2 regions of the Thiorhodovibrio winogradskyi genome follow, and region 1 is predicted to be linked to the other one. Evidence: predicted binding sites of a transcription regulator. Region 1 holds the regulator's gene; the other holds the start of a gene.

Region 1 (9,478 bases):
CCCAACCCCAGGGGCTTGATCACCACCTCTTCCTGGCCGACCAGTCCGTCCACCACCAGGCCAACCTTACGCTGGCCAACATGGACCACCACCACATGCGCTTCCTCGCTGGCATTGATGCGCACCTCTGGCCGAATCCAGCGCCCCACATAGACCAGCGGCAGGGCATGATTGCGTACCATGATGGTTTCTTGATCGTCAACAAAGTGACTCTTGGTCAAATCAAGATCGAGAATCTCGGACACCGAGGCCAGGGGAATGGCAAAGCGGCGGCCGTCGAGAATGACCATGAGCGCGGGCAGAATCGCCAAGGTCAGCGGCAGGCGCACCTGCAGGCTGGTGCCGCGACCCAGCTCGGAGTCAATCTCCACCGTGCCGTTGAGCTGGGCGATGCGGGTTTTCACCACGTCCATGCCAACACCACGGCCAGAGACATCGGAGATGACCTCCTTGGTGGAGAAACCGGCCATGAAGATCAGGTTAAAGGCATCGCGGTCGGACAGACGCTCGGCCATCATGGGTTCGAGCAGGCCCTTGCTGACGGCTTTCTCGCGCAGCACATTGGGGTCCATGCCACGACCATCGTCCTCGATGATTAGCGCGATGTGGTCGCCTTCCTGGGCTGCTCCGAGCACCACCTTGCCCTTGCGCGGCTTGCCCTTGGCCACGCGCTCTTCGGGCGACTCGATGCCATGATCAACCGCGTTGCGCACCAGATGCACCAGGGGGTCGGCCAACGCCTCGACCAGATTTTTATCCAGATCGGTCTCCTCGCCGAAGGTCTCAAGGTCAATTTCCTTGCCCAGATTGCGCGCCAGATCGCGGATCACGCGCGGGAAGCGGCCGAAGACTTTCTTGACCGGCTGCATGCGGGTTTTCATCACCGCCGTTTGCAGATCGGCCGTGACCAGCGCCAGCGAGCCGATGGCCTTGGACACTTCGTCATCGCCCATCTGGGAGCGCAGCATGCTAAGGCGGTTGCGCACCAGCACCAACTCGCCGACCAGGTTCATGATTTCATCAAGGCGATGGGTATCGACCCGCACCGAGGTTTCAACCATGGCATTGGCGGCATTGCGCGCGGGCGCTTTGGCCGCGGCGGCGCTGTCTCCAGTAGCCAGTGGTTGTTCCGGTGATGCAGCCGGGGCTGACGTGGTTGGGGCTGACACGGCGGGGGGTTCTGCTGCCGACCTGGGCTGAACCGGTGGAGGTTGCATTGATTTAGCTTGTTGCGGCTGGAACGCTGCTTCCGGGGGTGGCTCATCGACCGCCTGGTCAGCCGGCTCGCCACTTGTTTGCGCGGGAGCTGGCTCTGGCGGTGGCTCCGGTATTGGTTCTGGTGGCGGCGGAGCCTCCGCTGGCTTGGGCTGTCCGCCTTTGCCATGCAACTGATCGAGCAGCGCCTCAAATTCATCGTCTGAAATCATATCGCTGTTGGCGGGCGCGGGCGCGGCCTTGGGAGCCTGGGATTTGGACTCTTTCACCACGGCCGGAGGCTCGCCGACAGAATCGCCACTGATGGCATCGAGCAGGTGGTCGTACTCCGCCTCGGTCATATCGCCAAGGGCGTCGGGCTCGGCTGGTGGAGCAGACTGGGCTGGAGCAAACTGGGCTGGAGCAGACTGGGCTGGGGGCGCGCTCTGAGCGGCAGGCGGGCTGGCATTGCCCGGCACCGCGAGTTTGTCGAGGTCCGCGAGTAAGCCCGCGGGCGCTGGCGCGGGGTCCTGGCCGGATTTGATGTCGTTGAACATGACGTTCAACACATCGAGCACCCGCAGGATTGAGTCCATTAAAAAGCCGTCAATGCGCTTTTCGCCATTGCGCAGCAAATTAAAAATATCCTCGGCACGATGGCAAACCGCCACCATGGAATCAAGGCTCAGAAATCCCGCGCCACCTTTGATGGTGTGGAAGCTGCGGAAAACGGCGTTCAGCAAATCCCTGTTGTCTGGTTCCTGCTCCAGATCGATCAACTGCTCGTTAAGTCCCTCAAGCAGCTCACCGGCTTCAACAAGAAAATCCTGGAGAATTTCGTCATTCGGGTCGATGGCCATGGCCCTTACTCTTACTAATGAAGCTCATGCATTCCCGCGATGTCGGGAGACGTCCGGTTGCCCGTGGAGCTGACTTGGTGCGCCATCCGAGGAAAATGACGCTGTTATTTCCTGGCAAAGGGCTTAGAACCCAAGGCTCGAGAGCAGCGCATCGACATCATCCTGGCTGGACATCACATCCGCCTCGGTGTCCTTGGTATTCGGCACAGCAGGGCCGACTGGCTTGAAACTGTCCAGTTCCGGCTTGGCAGCAGCGGCAGCAGCAGCCGACTGGAGCTTTTCGGGCTCCAGGCGTTCGCCCGAGAGGCGCACCAGCCCGACCAGATTCCCCTCGACCTCCTGCACCAACTTGATGACGCGGGCAATGATCTGGCCCGTCAGATCCTGGAAGTCCTGCGCCATCATGATCTCGGACATCAGGCTGCCAAGCTGCTTGGTTTGATCAGTGGTTTGGCGCAGGAATTCGTCGAGCTCACGGGTCAATTCGCGAAACTGCTCGACACTCAACTTGCGACCGCGAAACTCGGTCCAGCTCCCGGCGAAGCGCGCGGATTCAGCATGCAGCGCCTCGGCAATGGGCAGCCCGGTCTCCACCGCATTTAGGGTACGGTGGGTGGCCTGCTCGGTCATGGTAATGACGTGATTCAGGCGCTGCTTGGCATCTGGAAATTCGGACCGGGTGATTTCGATCAGGCGGGAGTCGTCACGGAAGCTGCGCAGGGCGTCGTGAAGTTCGCGGGTGAGGCGCCCAAGCTCCTCGAACAACTCGCGCTCATAGGGGGCTCCCAGGCGTTGAATGGTCAGGCCAGCTTCATCGACCTGCCCTGACTCGAGTTGCTCGACCAGCAGGCGCGCCAACTCGAGTTGACGTGCCTGTGTTGCTTCATTCTGATGTGGCATGATTTTCTTGCTGCTCCGGAACCAGTGGTAAAGCCAGGGCACCCGCAGTGAACAATGTCAGCCTTCGAGCCGCTCAAAGATTTTATCGATCTTTTCTTTCAACGTTTCGGCCGTGAAGGGTTTGACGATATAGCCATTCACCCCGGCTTGCGCCGCCTCCATGATCTGTTCGCGCTTGGCCTCAGCCGTGACCATTAGCACTGGCAAACTCTTGAGACGCTCATCCGCGCGAATGGCCTTGAGAAGCTCAATGCCTTGCATGTTGGGCATATTCCAGTCGGTCACCAGGAAGTTGAAATCGCCGTTTTTCAGCATTGGCAGCGCGGTGCTGCCATCATCGGCTTCCATGGTGTTGCTGAACCCGAGCTCGCGCAGGAGATTCTTGATGATACGACGCATCGTGGAAAAATCATCCACGATGAGAATTTTCATGCCTTTATCCACTTTCAGCTCCAAACCAACTCGATTAGTAATTAGATGAAGACCACAAACCAACGCCAGCAGTTCAGATTCCGGTCCCCGAGCCCACCCAATCCTGCAGGCGCGCCCTTAGTCTATGAACAGACTGACTGCGGATCTGGCACACACGGGATTCTGTTATTCCCATCACAGCACCGATCTCGCGCAAATTCAATTCCTCGTTGTAGTAGAGCGCCAACACCAGTCGCTCCTTCTCGGGCAGACTGGCAAGGGCTTCCGCCAAAGCGTCGCGAAAATCGTCGCGCTCAAGTGACTCAATCGGCGTCAAACCATCGGCTGGCAACAAGCGATCAGGATCTTGATCTTGACCGAAGAGTTCATCCAGACCCAGCAGATGCACGCCCGCGTTGTCCTGGAGCATGGCATGGAATTCATCCAAACCAACATCCAACTCGGAGGCAATTTCTCGATCACGCGCGGCACGCCCCTCGCGCGCCTCGACGCGCTGAATGGCCTCGGCAATCCGACGGCTGTTGCGATGCACCGAGCGCGGCGCCCAATCCGACCGCCGCAGTTCATCGATCATGGCGCCGCGTATTCGAATCCCGGCGTAGGTAGCAAAGGTGGCGCCCTGCCCGCCCTGAAACTGTCGCGCAGCCTCAATCAGGCCAATCATACCTGATTGAATCAAATCATCGACCTGCACCGAAGCAGGCAGGCGCGCCATCAGGTGATGCGCGATCCGCCGCACCAGGTCGACGTGTTCGGTTACGAGCTGCTCGGGCGACTGCGCGTCGGCATCGCTTCGATAGCCTTGAAGGGGTCGCTTTGCGGTCATGACGGGTGCAAGGTCATGCCTCCCAGTGCTCGACTTGATCGATGTCAGTCTTTGGCATTGTAGCCCGAAAAAAGGACCAAAAGGCCAAGCCTGACAGCCAGGCTAATGCCCGTCGCACGACACCACGCCGGGACATGCCGCCGCTGATTCGCGGTCAGGCTCATGGTCCTGTCCACTCCAGCATCATGAAACGGCGGATCATGGAGCAGCTCTCTCAGGGTGCGACCGCGCCAGTGACTCAGGCCTGTTCGAGCATGCGCTCGACAAAGAAACCAAGACCGCCGCCCCCTCGAGCGGTTTTCCAGCCGTCGACCCGCCGAGCCAGATCATTAAAGGCCCGCGCCGCGGGACTTTCCGGATACAGACTCACCACTGGTACGCGCTTGCGCACAGCCCGGCGCAGATGCTCATCAAGCGGGATGGTGGCCGAGACATCCACCACCACCTCGGGCAAATACTGGGTCAGCACCGTGGACAATTTTTGCGCCAGACGGCGCGCGGCCTCGGCACTGGCCATCATGTTGCAAACCAGATGGAAGCGACGCAAGCCGTGATCCTGATGCAGCACTTTCATCAATGCATAGGCGTCGGTCATGGAGGCTGGCTCGTCGCAGACCACCACCAGCACCTCCTGCACCGCCTTGCAAAAACTGGTGACCGATTCCTGCACTCCGGCGGCGGTATCGACGATCAACACGTCAAGAGGGTCGCGATACGAGCTGAAGGCGCGGATCAGCCCGGCATGCTCGGCCGCGCTTAGGTTAGCCATGGATGCGATGCCCGATGCGGAGGGAATCAACAGGATGCCCTCGGGCCCTTCCACCATGACGTCTTTCAACTCCTCGACCTCGCCGCTAACCAGGTGATGCAGGGTGCGCTCGGGACGCAGTCCGAGCAGCAGATCGGCATTGGCAAGGCCCAGGTCGGCGTCGAACAGCATGACGCGCCGGCCCAGCCGGGCCAGGGCCACGGCCAGGTTGACCGACACATTGGTTTTGCCAACGCCACCTTTACCGCTGGCGATGGCGAGAATTTTCAGCCCGGACTCATAGGCCGACATGAGCGCTCTTCCTAAATGGAACCACCGACTCGAGGATCATACCCTGATCCAGCGGGCCAAGGCGATCAGCGATGGGCGCCGAACCCAGTGGACGCGTCGCCGCGCGCTCGGCTGACGCGCGCATGGAGCCAGTGCGCAGCAGTGGTGTTTCGCGCAATGCCAAACGCGTCAGATAGAGCGTGTCGACGGCATGGAAGTGTTCACCAAGCCCCTGGCCATCGCTGTAGAAAGTGAGCCCGAGGCGCTGCTCGAGCAACACGGACAGAGTCTCGCCAAGCTGTTCAGCTTCGTCGACCTTGGTCAGCACCAATGCGCTCGGAGCGCTCCCCTGAAAGGCTTGCAACACCTGGCGCAAAATTCGCCCCTGATGGGTGGCGGCGAGCACCAGCCAAGTTTCCAGATCGATTTCGGAGCGAATCTGCGCGAACAAACGCTGTTCGGCCACATCGCGCGCTGACTGCCCGGCGGTATCCACCAGTACCAGGCGGCCTTCGCCAGATCGCACCGCCAGATCGGCCAACTCGCGCTCGCTCTCAAGGAGCATGACCGGAACCCCGGCCATCTGGCCAAACGCCTGGAGTTGCTTATAGGCGCCCAAGCGCTGGCGATCTAGGGTGACCAGGCTGATGGCGTCGCGCCCCATGCGGCGAATCTGGCGCATGGCCAGGCGACTGATGGTGGTGGTTTTGCCCACGCCAGTTGGCCCGACCAGCGCCAGCATGCCACCGCGCTCAAGGATATCGGGCTGCTCCGTGGTCAGCGCCGAGGACAAACGGGCGCGCACCCGCGACCAAGCGGTTTCGATATTGGTCTCCTCGGGAATGCCGCCCGCCACGCTGCGCGCGAGTTTTTCATGAAAGCCGCACTCCGTTAGACCCGCCACAAGTTCGGCCGCCAGCGGATGGCGCGCCGCCCACTGGGCACTCTCGCTGGCCCCGTTTTGCTGCACCAGCAGGTGGCGCAGATCGCTGAGCTCGCGGCGCATGGCCTCAAGATCAGAGTCCACCGGACTCTGCCCACGTCCACCCGAGAAGCGGCTCGCGCCCGAGCCGGGGCGCCCACCGGAGCGCGCGGGAGTGGCGCGGATGGACGCGGACCCCTTGGCCGCGTCCTCGTTGTCCAATGCCGCCACGATCTCGAGCATTCCATCCACCCGACGGCTGGAGAGAATTACGGCGTCCGCGCCCTGGTGCTCGCGTACCTGGCGCATGGCATCGCTCATATCCTTCGCTCGATATCGCCTGACATTCATCTGTGCTCTCCATCAAGCTCCAAGGGTTTTAAGGTCACGGGAGGCCGCATTCGCCAGCATGTCTCCCTGAAGTCCATGTCGTTGCTATCAAGCAGCGCGCGCATCGTTCTGTCCCACGGTCGCGACCACCCGAATACGTCTGTTGTCCGGAATCTCGGTAAAGGCGATCACGGTGAGATTGCGCACCGCACCGCGCAGCCAGCTCGAGATCCAGGAGCGGATTTCTGGTGCCACCACCAGCACCGCTGGCGCGCCTTCCACTTCCTGACGGCGAGCCGCATCGGCTACCGCACGCTGGACCCGCTCGGCCAGGCTGGGCTCGATCCCGATGGTCTCACCCTGACTGGCTTGCAGTGATTTATGCAAAAGCTGTTCCAATGACGGGTCAAGCGCGATCAACGGCAGTTCATCACTGGGACCAATCAGATCCTGCACAATGGACCGCGCCAGGGCAACCCGCACCGAGGCCGTGAGGGTGTCAGGATCTTGACTGGTCTGGGAGCGTTCCGCCAAAGTTTCGGCGATGGTCCGAATGTCGCGAATGGATACCTGCTCGGCGAGCAGATTCTGCAGCACCTTGAGCACTGCCCCCAGCGAGAGCTGTTTGGAGAAGAGGTTCTCTACCAGCTTGGGCGAGCGGCGCCCGAGTTGATCGACCAGATGCTGCACTTCCTCGTAGCCAATGAGTCGGTAGGCGTTCTCGCGCAGAACCTGCGAGAGATGGGTGGCGATCACTGTGGCGGCGTCCACCACAGTGTATCCGGCGCCCTGGGCCGCGTCCCGATCAGAGGGATCGATCCAGAGCGCATCGAGATTGAAGGTCGGATCCTTGGTCGGGGTACCCGGCACCTTGCCAAACACCTGCCCCGGGTTGATCGCCAGTTCGCGATCAGGAAAGACCTCGGCATTGGCCACATTCACCCCCAGCAGGGCGATACGATAATGATTGGGGCCCAACTCTAGATTGTCGCGAATGTGTACCGGCTGGATCAAAAAACCCAGTTCCTGCGAGAGCTTGCGGCGCACACCCTTAATGCGACCCATGAGCTGACCGTCCTGACTGCGATCGACCAGCGGAATGAGACGATAACCCACTTCCAGCGCGACCAGATCAACCGCCGGCACATCGTCCCACGACAGGTCGCGCTGCTCGGCCGAGGGCACCTCAACCCCGGGCGGCAGCGCCTCCTGTGTTTCGGGCTCTTCCAAGGCGTGGGTCTTGCGGCTCATTTGATAACCAGCACCACCCAGCATGCTGGCCAGCCCAAGGAACACCAGGTTCGGCATACCGGGAATCAAACCCAGGATGCCTATGATGCCAGAGGACACATAAAGCACCTTGGGATTGGCAAACAACTGTTTGGTGACCTGCTGACCCATGTCCTGGGTTGTCGACACACGCGTCACAATCAGCGCGGTGGCGGAGGACAACAGCAGCGATGGCAACTGAGCCACCAAGCCATCGCCAATGGACAGCAGCACAAAGTTCGATGCCGCCTCATTGAAGGTCATATCGTGCTGGGTCGTGCCGATAATGATCCCGCCGATAACATTGATGAACAGAATCAGAATGCCGGCGACAGCATCGCCGCGCACGAACTTGCTGGCACCATCCATGGAGCCATAAAAATCCGCTTCCTGGGCAATTTCCTCGCGTCGCGTGCGCGCGGTTTCCTGATCGATTAGGCCAGCATTCAGATCGGCGTCTATGGCCATCTGCTTGCCAGGCATGGCATCGAGAGTGAAGCGAGCGCTCACCTCTGACACGCGTCCCGCGCCCTTGGTCACGACCACAAAGTTGATGATGACCAGAATCGAGAAGACCACCAGACCAGCGGCAAAGTTACCGCCAATAACAAAATCACCAAAGGCCTGCACCACACGCCCGGCTGCGGCGGTACCATCGGCACCATTGAGCAGGATCACGCGCGTTGAGGCCACATTGAGCGCAAGACGCAACAGGGTGGCGATCAAGATAACGGTCGGAAAGATGGCAAATTCGAGTGGCCGCGGGGTATAGATCGCGACCATGATTACGACCAGCGAAAGCGCGATGTTAAAGGTAAAGAGGATATCCAGAACAAAGGGCGGCAGCGGCAGCACCAACATGGACAACAACGCCATGATAAGCACGGGCGCGCCAAGCCCGAAGCCACGCAGGGATTGGAGTCCGTCAGCAATGCTGGCCATCAGTGGGCTTTACGTGCGCGACGCGCGGCAGCTGGGTCAAGATATTCATCCGGCACCGGCAAGTCGCTTGGCATGGCGGGATGGAAATCCGGACGCTTGAGTTGGTACACATAAGCCAAGATGCGCGCCACGGCCACAAAGAGGCCGCCGGGAATTTCCTGATTCAACTCGGTGGTAAAGAAAATCGCGCGCGCCACCTTGGGTGCCTCTACCCTGGTGATCAGGTGCTCGCCGGCCAGTTCGCGAATCCTAAAGGCGACCTCGTCGACCCCCTTGGCCAGCAGACGTGGTGCGCCCATGACGCCCGGTTTATAGGAGATCGCCACGGCGTAGTGGGTCGGATTGGTGATGATCACATCGGCCTTGGGCACTTCCGCCATCATGCGCCGCTGCGCCATTTCCATCTGCATCTGGCGGATGCGCCCCTTGACCTCGGGCTTGCCCTCGGTCTCCTTGTGCTCGTCCTTGATCTCCTGCAAGGTCATCTTGAGCTGCTTGTTGTGGTTCCACAGTTGATAGGGCACATCAATCAGCGCGATCAGAATCAGTACCGCGGAGACCATCAGAAACACCCAGGCGGCCAGATGGGCAGCGTGCACAATCGCCTGCTTGATCGGCTCATCGCCAAGCATCAGCACCTCATCGACAATGCTCGAGAGCACCAGCGCGGCCACCCCTCCGACCAGCACAAACTTGCCAAGCGCCTTGCCAAGCTCCATTAAGCCGGTCGGCGAGATAAAACGCTTCATCCCTTTGATGGGGTC
Region 2 (9,478 bases), 1.4 Mb from region 1:
AGGCTGAAGCCTGCTTTCGCCGTGCACTCCAAATCAAGCCGCACGATGCCAATAGCTATAGCAACCTTCTGTTTACTCTCGGCTATACCGGCAGCCGCGACCCCCGGTCGTTGCGCGTGCTCGCGGAAGGCTGGGAACAAACCGTATTGAGCCCCGCCGAGCGCGACGCGGCACGCCACCGTCGCGCCAACATTAGGCCTCGCAATGGGCGGGCCTTGCGCGTCGGGCTCCTTTCCGCCGAGCTTGGCACCCATGCCGTGGCCTTTTTTCTGCGCTCCTGGATTGGCGCGCTGAACCGCGATCGGGTGCAGCTGTGGATGTATCCAACCAAGGCGCGGCCAGAAGCGGAAACCGACGACTTGCGCACCATGGCGGCGGCCTGGGTGCCCCTCGTTGGTGTCGACGACCAAGAGGCCGCGGCGCGCATTCGCGCCGATGGTATCGACATCCTGATCGACACCAGTGGCCACACCGCCGCGAATCGCCTGGGGATCGTCGCCCGCCGCGCCGCGCCGGTGCAATGTCACTACATCGGTTACTTTGGCACCACCGGACTCAGCGAGATGGATTGGTTTCTCGCCGATGCCAGCTTGATTCCCCCCCAGCTCGACGAACAATTTACCGAGGGTGTCTGGCGCCTGCCGCGTCCCTGGCTGGCCTACCAGATGCCACCCGACATCCCCGAGCCCGTCTGGCAGCCTGACCCCGACGGCACCCTCTGGCTCGGCAGCTTCAACAATCTGACCAAGGTGCGCGAGCCCACCCTGCAGCTGTGGGCAAAGGTCTTACATCAACTCCCCGAGGCAAAACTGCTGCTCAAGCAAGCGAGACACGCGGATGCCGCCACCCAGGCGCGCATTCAATCCGGCCTGACGAGCGCCGGAATCGACGGCAACCGCATTGTTTTCGTCGAGCCGACCGACTCCTGGCGCGAGCACATGCTGCAGTACAGCCGGCTGGACGTCGCTCTGGAAACAATTCCTTACAACAGCGGAACCACTGCGTTCGACGCGCTCAGCATGGGTATCCCCATCATCGCTCTAGGCGATGGTAGCTGCATGAGTGCGCGCATGGGCGCCGCGATCCTGAAAGGACTCGACCGGTCCGAGTGGATTGCCGCCGATAGCGAGCACTACGTCACAAAGGTCGTTGCCCTGGCGCGCGACCGTGATGCCCGCGAGACCCTGCGGTTCCACTTGCGCGAGCAGATGCGCGCGAGCCCCCTGTGCGATGGCGCCGGGTTGGCACGTGCGCTGGAGGATGCCTTCGAGCAGATGTTCGATCAGCGCTCGGGCGCTGACCAAGGCCCGCGGGACAGCGCAAAACCGCCTAAGACGCCCAATCATTGCCTGCCCCCCATCAAGGCGCCCGCGCCGCCGAATGTCGCGACAGCCAAAGCCAAAAAAAAGCAGCGACACCGCAAGCGCAAGTCATCGCGGCCTGGCTCAAAGAACGCGTCTATTGATCAAGCAACGCGCAACCAGTTGCTTAACCTACTCGCGCAACAGCGTTTCGCGGAGGCTGACCAGGCCACGCAAGAATTGGTCGAGCGCGCGCCAGGCGATGGTCTCGCCTGGACGCTGCGCGCCAGTGCCTTGGCCGCGCTTGGCCGGCATCAGGCGGCCCTGGCCGCCATCGAGCAAGCCATTCGCTTCGCACCCGACGACCCTGATCCCTATAACATCAAGGGCGGGATCTGGCTGACGCTTGGTGAGGCTGAAAAAGCCATCCCAGCTTTCGAGGCCGCGCTTGCACGGCGCCCGCATCACGCCAAGGCGCTCTATAACTTGGCCTGCGCCTGCCACCAACTCGGCCGGACCACCGAGGCTGAGCAGCATTACCTCGCCGCGATTGAGCAGGCCCCGCGACTGGCCAAGGCCCACAACAACTTTGGCAGTTTGCTCGTCGCGCAGGGCCGTCTCGCCGAGGCCGAGCACTGCTTGCGCCAGGCCATCGACTGCGATCCGACCCTCGTCGATGCCCATGTCAATCTCGGCAACCTTTTGGAAGAAACGAACCGTCGCCCCGAGGCGATCGCCAGTTATCAACAAGCACTTGCTTTGGACCCAAACCGGGCCTCGGCGCACTGTAACCTCGGCGTGACTCTGCGCAACCTCAACCGGCTCGAGGAATCCGAGCACTGTTATCGCCAGGCGCTCGCGCTGCGCCCCGACTATGCCGATGCCATCGGCAACCTTGCCTGGACCTTGCATTCCCAAGGGCGCTTTCGCGAGGCGCTCGATCACTACCGACGAGCGCTCAGCATCGACCCTCGCAATGGCCGCATCCACAGTAACCTGCTGTTTACGCTGAGCAGCACTGACCTCTTCTCCCCCGGCGACCTGCGTCGCGAGGCCGAGGCCTGGGAACTGGGCGTCCTGAGTGAGGCCGAGCGCCAAGCCGCCCGGCGGCAGAGGTTCGACCTTCCTGCCGCCGGATCCAAGCGCCCCTTGCGCCTGGGCATTCTATCCGCCGAGCTCGGCAAGCATCCGGTCGCGCTCTTCTTGCGGCCCTGGCTGCGCGCGCTGGATCGCGATCAAATCAGCGTGCACATGTACCCGACAAAGCACCGACTGGAAGCAGAAAGCCAATCCTTGCGCGCACTCGCCGATAGTTGGATCCCCATGATCGGACTCAGCGATCAGGACGCCGTCGCGCGCATCCGTGCCGATCACATCGACGTCCTGATCGAAACCAGCGGCCATACCGCCGATAACCGCCTGGGCGTGATCGCGCGCCGCGCCGCCCCGGTGCAATGTCATTACATTGGATACTATGGCACCACCGGCCTGACCGAGATGGATTGGTTCATCGCCGACGAGCACCTCGTCCCCCCGGCGCTTGACGCCATCTTCACCGAGCGCGTCTGGCGGTTGCCGCGTCCATGGCTGGCTTACGACATCCCCGAAGACGCGCCCGAGCCGACCCGTGCTCCAGCCGAGGACGATTCATTGTGGCTTGGTTGCTTCAATAATCTCGCCAAGGTGGGCGAGCAAAGCCTGCGCCTGTGGGCGAAAGTGCTGCAAGCCCTGCCGACGGCCAAGCTGCTGCTCAAGGATGGCAAGGCGACAGATCCGAAAACCCAAGACCGCATCCTGGCCTTTCTGGGGGCGGTTGGCGTGACAGCAGAGCGCATTCGTTTTGCCGGCACCAGCCCGAGCTGGACCGAGCACATGGCGCAATACAACCGGCTCGACATTGCTCTGGACCCCCTACCTCTCAATAGCGGCACCACCGCCTTCGATACCCTCTGGATGGGCGTGCCACTGGTGACCCTGGCCGGTGACCGCATGGGCGGGCGCATGGGTACGGCTATTCTCTCTGGCCTTGGCCAAGCGGACTGGATTGCCCATGACGAGGACGAGTATGTCGCCATCGTTGCCCGTCTAGCGCAAGCGGCGGACATGCGTCAGACTCTGCGCCATACTCAACGCCAACGCATGCAGCAAAGTCCGCTGTGCGATGGTGGGGGGTTAGCCAGTGCCTTGGAGCACGCCTTTTTTCGGATGCTGGCCGAAGCAATGGACCTCGACAACAACTGAATGGCGCTTTGCTGGCCGCCCGAAGACTCACGGCGCAATCAAACTGGAACCCGACATGCAGCCACGCACCAATCGAATTCGCAACCCGGATACTGTAACGTCTTTTTGTGCGCCAGAGCCAATCATGCGCCTCGCGGAAGCCCGGACCCGCGTATCCGCCGCCTTGAGCCGCTGGAAGACCGACGATCCGAGCCTTGCCAACCGCGTTGCCGATGCAATCGCCCAGGAATTTCCCGACCAGGCGCCGCCCGATTCCTTTTGGGACACGGCATCGTCATCCGCTTTTCGCGATTTCTTCGTCTGGGGCCACGATCACGACTTTGGCTGTGGGCGTGTTCGAACTGGGGCCATGTCCACGCGCCACCTGGAAATTACGGCGGAGGCGATGCAGCACGGTCTTCTTCCGGCGGATCTATCCGGCGCGGGAGTCCTGGACGTCGGTTGCTGGAGCGGAGGCGATGCCCTGGTGCTCGAAGGTCTGGGCGCGCGAGTGACCGCGATCGAGGAGCACCCCATCGCCGCCAAGGCCGCCAAGCGGCTGTTTGAGCTGATTGGTTCCAGTACCCAGGTGATCGAATCCAGCCTCTACGCCGAGCGCGGCGACTGGGCTCAATCTTTCGACCAAGTCTATTGCTCTGGCGTCATCTACCATGTGACCGACCCCTTGCTCTTTACGCGTATCCTGTTCGCTTACTTGAAACCGGGCGGCAGCTTGCTGCTCGAGACCAAAGCGCTCACCGGTGCGGACGGACTCTGCGATTACTCCGGCACCATGGAAAAGGGTTGGAATTGGTATGCTCCGGATGAGATCGTGCTCGGCCGCTGGCTTGTAGATGCGGGATTCGATCCGGCGCAAGTCCAAGTGCTGCGCCGCGCTAACGGTCGCTTGCTCGGGTGGGCTAGAAAAATGGCCCCTTCTGCGCTTCGGGAGACGGCAGGGTTTTCGCGACCCGGGAGTTGGCTGGAGCAAGAGGTTTGATGGCGATGCAGCAGGCTGCCAACCATTCACACGTCATCATTCAGGCCGAGGGAGTATGCGAGATACCGGAGAGCACCGTCATCGGTGCTGGCTGCGTCCTCCATGTCGGCCGAGAGGGCAGGCTGCAAATCGGCGAATGCAACCGCTTCGCCCCCAATGTCAGCCTTCATATCGCGCACGGCTGGATGGTCACCGGTAAGGATGTTTCCTTTGGCGCTGGCTGTCAGATCTCCGAGCCATGGGGAGGAATAGCAATCGGCGACGACTGTCAGATTTCCAGCGGCGTGCTGATCGGCGGCCAGCCTCGGGGTCCGGTTCATCCTGAGCACGAGGATAGTCTCCAGCCACTCGATCACCAACAAATCAGAATCGAAGATGGGGCATGGATTGGTATGGGCGCCATCATTCACCCAGGTGTTACCATCGGCGCCCATGCGATCGTCGGCAGTGGCTCTGTCGTGACCCGCAGCATACCGCCGAACACAGTAGCTTGGGGCTCTCCCTGTCGCGTTCGTCGCATGCGACACGGCTCCGGGCTTTTCGGTCCAACAACCGATGGGACGGTTCGACTGCACATTGGCTGCGGATCTCGCTATATCCCGGGCTTCTTTCATTTGGATGCGCAGCCCTACCCGCATGTTGATCTGGTCACCGATGTCGCGCGACTCGATGAGATTCCCGACGCGACGGCGGATCTGATCTACGCCTCCCATGTGCTCGAGCACTTCGGCCGCTGGGAATTCCGTGCCACGCTCGCGGAATGGCGACGGGTGTTGAAGCCTGGCGGTCGCCTGCGACTCTCGGTGCCGGACTTCGCGGTCTGCGCCAAGCTCTACTACGAGCGCGGCCTTGCGGATGGACTGAACGGCTTGATCGGCCTCGTCTGTGGGGGGCAGCGAGATGAATACGACTTTCACCGCATGATCTTCGACGAGCCCTTTCTGACCCATGAGCTCCAGGGTCTCGGCTTCCGCCATATTCACCGCTGGAACTGGCGGGAGACTGAGCACGCCGACGTCGACGATTACTCCCAGGCTCATCTGCCGCATCTGGATAAGGAGACCGGCACCCTGGTGAGCCTCAATCTGGAGGCCACCCGATGACCGAGGGCTGGATTCCGTCCGAGCGCGGCTACCTGATCGACGATCTCTGTCGCAATCTCGCCCGCGTCTCGGCGAACGAAGGCTGGTTTCGCCAAATCTGGCTTGGCGTCGAGCTCTGGCAGATGCCGGAGGATCTCATCCGCCTGCAAGCCCTGATCTGGGACGTCAAGCCGGACTGGATCGTGGAGACCGGCACCAAGTTTGGGGGGTCCGCTATTTTCTTCGCCTCCCTGTTACAGCTTAGCGGCGGGCGGCCGGACGCCGGGGTGGTGTCGGTCGATGTGCGATTATCGGACGAGGTGCGCGATCAGATCGCGCGGCATCCGCAGGGCGGCCGGGTGCGTGCCTTGATCGAGGGCGATGCCGCCGATCCGGCGGTGATCGCCGAAATTGCCGCGCAGCTCGAGAGCAGCCCCGGTCGCGTGCTGGTCTTCCTCGACGATAATCATAACGCCGACCATGTCTACCAGGAGATGATCGGGTACGCCCCCCTGGTCTCCGTGGGCAGTTATCTGGTGGTCGCCGACACCGTGTTCGCGGATTTGGCAGGCACGCCGGTTGGCCAAACCACCGAGAAATACCCCGACGTTGCCCGCTCCAACCCCCGCGTTGCCATCGAGCGCTTTCTCGCCGAGCGGGGCGATTTTGAACGCAAACCTGCGCCGATCCCCCATGGTCCAGGCAACTTTCTCGATGCCTTCTTGCAGCGTGTTTGTTGAGCCGGCAGCGCGACCGGGCTGGTCGCTCGACACCGTGCTTTTGGCTAGGCGGATGGGAGCGCAACATGGCCTTAAGTCTGCAACCCGCCCGCCGATAAACTTCCTGAACGAAGCACATTGAGGCCGGCCCCAACGGCTGAGCTCCTGACCTGGACGCCGAACAGTCCGTCCAAGCAGCGAGCCCCACCGGAGGATCCATCGGCCCAAGACCTGCGATACAGCGGCCGATGACGAGTCTCGACAGCTCGTAGCGGCTCATCACGGCAAGCACCAACATGGAGAGCCATCATGCCCCAAGTCATCAACACGAACGTCGCATCACTCAATGCCCAGCGCAATCTGAACAAATCCCAGGAGATGATGAACCAGGTCATGGCGCGTTTGTCCTCCGGCCTGCGCATCAACAGCGCCAAGGACGACGCCGCCGGTATGGCGATTTCGGATCGTTTCACCTCCCAGATCAAAGGCATCAACCAGGCCACCCGCAACGCCAACGACGGCATTTCCATGTCCCAGGTCGCCGAGGGCGCCATGGGCGAGATGAACACCAACCTGCAGCGTCTGCGTGAATTGTCCATTCAGTCCGCCAATGCCACCAATAGCGCCAGCGACCGCAAGGCGCTAAACGAGGAAGCCCAACAGCTGATAGCCGAGATCGGCCGCATCTCCGAGCAGACCGAGTTCAACGGTACCAAACTGCTCGATGGCACCATGGACAAGCAAATTTTCCAGATTGGCGCCAATGCTGGCCAAACCTTCGAGATGTCCATCGGCAAGATGAGCACCGATAAACTCGGCGGCGGGGAAGCCGCCACCGCGAGTGCCGTCGGCAGCGACAATGCCCTGGCTTCCGGCGATTTACTGATCAACGGTGTGGCCATCAGCGGCTCATCGGCATCCGACGACACGGCATCCACCGATGCAGCGGCCTCCAGCTCGATCGCCAAGGTCGCGGCCATCAACAAACATACTGCCGAGACCGGCGTCGTCGCGACAGTCAATGCAACCGTCGCCGCGGGCTCCAAGCAAGAGCTACCCAGCTCGGCAACCAACGGTACTATTACTATCAATGGCGTCACCACCGAGAACATCGGCATCGGTGCCGGCGATGCGGAAGGTAACCGCAAGGCGGTCATTGAGGCGGTCAACGCCATCTCCGGCGAGACCGGCGTTACCGCCGTTGATACCGGGCGTGCGGAAACCGGTATCAATTTGGTGGCGGCGGATGGACGTAACATTGAGATTTCTTTCGATACGCTGACCTCGGCGAACACTGGTGTCGCTGCCGCGGACACCTATGAAGGTGGCTATAACCTTCGGTCGGTTGACAGCACCCCGATCTCCATTACCGCTGGAACCGGTGACATCGCCAATGCCGGCCTAGCCGAAGGTGTCTACCAGGCCAATACCGCGACCGTCTCCTCGCTGACGCGGCAAAGCGATTCGGCCTTTGTCGGCACTGGCGACATTTCAAGCGGCGCTGATCTATCTGGCGCCAACGCCCATACCTTCGACATCTCGCTGTCCGGCGGTGACGCCGTGACCGTGGTTCTTGATACGGACATGTCCGCCGACCAGACTGATCTTGTCGATGGCTTGCAAACTGCCATCGACGACGCGATCGGCAGTGGCATCGTCACCGTCGGCTTCAGTGACGATACCGGAGACGACGCCATCAAGCATCTCACGCTCATGTCCAATGAGCGGGTCGAGATCACTAATGTCGGTGCGATCGATGGGGGTACTGATGATGCGCTGCTCACGGCGCTCGAAGGCGCCGAGTTCGGCGGCCCAGACGCGCTGCGCGAAGGCGACTTAGTGATCAATGGCGTCGCTATCCAGGCGGCCAAGGCCTCGGACGACACCTTCTCCAACTCGGACGCCGTTAGCAGCAACAAGGCCGCAAGCGGTATCGCGGTCGCCGCCGCCATTAACGCCTCATCGGCCGAAACCGGCGTCACCGCCACGGTGCAAGCCACCGAAGTCGATGGCGGTTCCGGGACCGCTAGCACGGCAACCGACCGCGCCGGCGTGCAAGGGGCCGTCTACATCAACGGCGGGGTCTTCTCGATGACCTTGACCGACGATGCCGAGAAGGACCGTGCCACGGCGCTGGCGGAGATCAACGCCATCTCTGGCAAGACCGGCGTCACCGCCGAGGACACCGGCACCGGCCTGAAGCTCACCGCCGCCGATGGGCGCAACATCTCCATCGTCATCGACACCAACGCCGAGGCTAATGCCGGCTCGCTTTCCGATGGCGGTCTGAACAAATCCATCGATTTCTCCGGGGTGGAGATTGGCCTGGATGCCAGCCAAGACGGTATTGTCGAATATGACGTCACGGCCATGCTAAATGGCGTCGTCACCGGTAACTCGACCGTTACGCCGCTGGATATCGAAGCGTCGGACTACACAGAATTGGCAAACCGACTCGCAACAACCACAACATCTAAGGTCACCCTGAGCGCGGCCGGCCAATTCACCGTGGCCGCTGGTCAGAACGGCTCGGCTGAGCTCGAGGCGATGGGCTTCCAGGTCGGCACCTTCGGCGGCACCGATGGTGGGCAGTTCTTGAAGGATATCGACATCTCCACGGTGGAGGGCGCGACCAAGGCGCTGGAGGCGGTCGACAATGCCCTCTCGACCATCAACAGCGAGCGCGGTAACCTCGGTGCGGTGCAGAACCGGCTGACCTCGACCATCTCGGCCTTGTCCATCACCTCGGAGAACCTGAGCGCCTCGCGCAGCCGCATCCAGGATGCTGACTTCGCGGCCGAGACGGCGCAGCTCAGCAAGCTGCAGGTGATGCAACAGGCGGGTGTGGCCATGTTGTCCCAGGCCAATGCCTCGACGCAGAACGTGCTGTCGCTGCTGAGATAGGCTAGGCTTTGACTAGCGCATGATGGGCGGGTGGTGGGCCGGTGCAAGGCCGGCCCACCCGCTAACTCCAGACTGGAGTTCTTTACCGAGGACTTAATCATGGAAACCTTGCAAGGCTTAACCGGTCTGACGTCGCCGAACCCCATGCCAAGGCGCGACACCTCGGACCAAAGCACCAAAGGAGCCGCGCCAACGGAGATGCAACCACCGGCCAACAGCGCGGCCTCAGCCGCGCCCCAAGTGGTGATGCAG

The links. Region 1 encodes FliA, which starts transcription of late flagellar genes. Its sites were predicted from a motif close to GCTAAAGTTNNNNNNNNNNCNGCCGATA; they were not measured.
Region 2: the regulator FliA is predicted to act here: its motif matches at 6,413-6,440, upstream of Thiowin_RS17915 (flagellin N-terminal helical domain-containing protein).

Annotation. Positions count from the first base shown of each region.
Region 1 is NZ_CP121472.1:5,273,342-5,282,819, forward strand. It holds gene Thiowin_RS24155 (chemotaxis protein CheA) at 1-2,054, opposite strand, end outside; gene Thiowin_RS24160 (protein phosphatase CheZ) at 2,178-2,954, opposite strand; gene cheY (chemotaxis response regulator CheY) at 3,012-3,386, opposite strand; gene Thiowin_RS24170 (RNA polymerase sigma factor FliA) at 3,460-4,212, opposite strand; gene Thiowin_RS24175 (MinD/ParA family protein) at 4,451-5,272, opposite strand; gene flhF (flagellar biosynthesis protein FlhF) at 5,259-6,524, opposite strand; gene flhA (flagellar biosynthesis protein FlhA) at 6,612-8,714, opposite strand; gene flhB (flagellar biosynthesis protein FlhB) at 8,714-9,478, opposite strand, start outside.
Region 2 is NZ_CP121472.1:3,910,827-3,920,304, reverse strand. It holds gene Thiowin_RS17940 (O-linked N-acetylglucosamine transferase family protein) at 1-3,542, shown strand, start outside; gene Thiowin_RS17935 (class I SAM-dependent methyltransferase) at 3,667-4,521, shown strand; partial or broken gene Thiowin_RS17930 (acyltransferase) at 4,521-4,943, shown strand; gene Thiowin_RS17925 (class I SAM-dependent methyltransferase) at 5,040-5,624, shown strand; gene Thiowin_RS17920 (CmcI family methyltransferase) at 5,621-6,343, shown strand; gene Thiowin_RS17915 (flagellin N-terminal helical domain-containing protein) at 6,632-9,226, shown strand; gene Thiowin_RS17910 (flagellar protein FlaG) at 9,326-9,478, shown strand, end outside.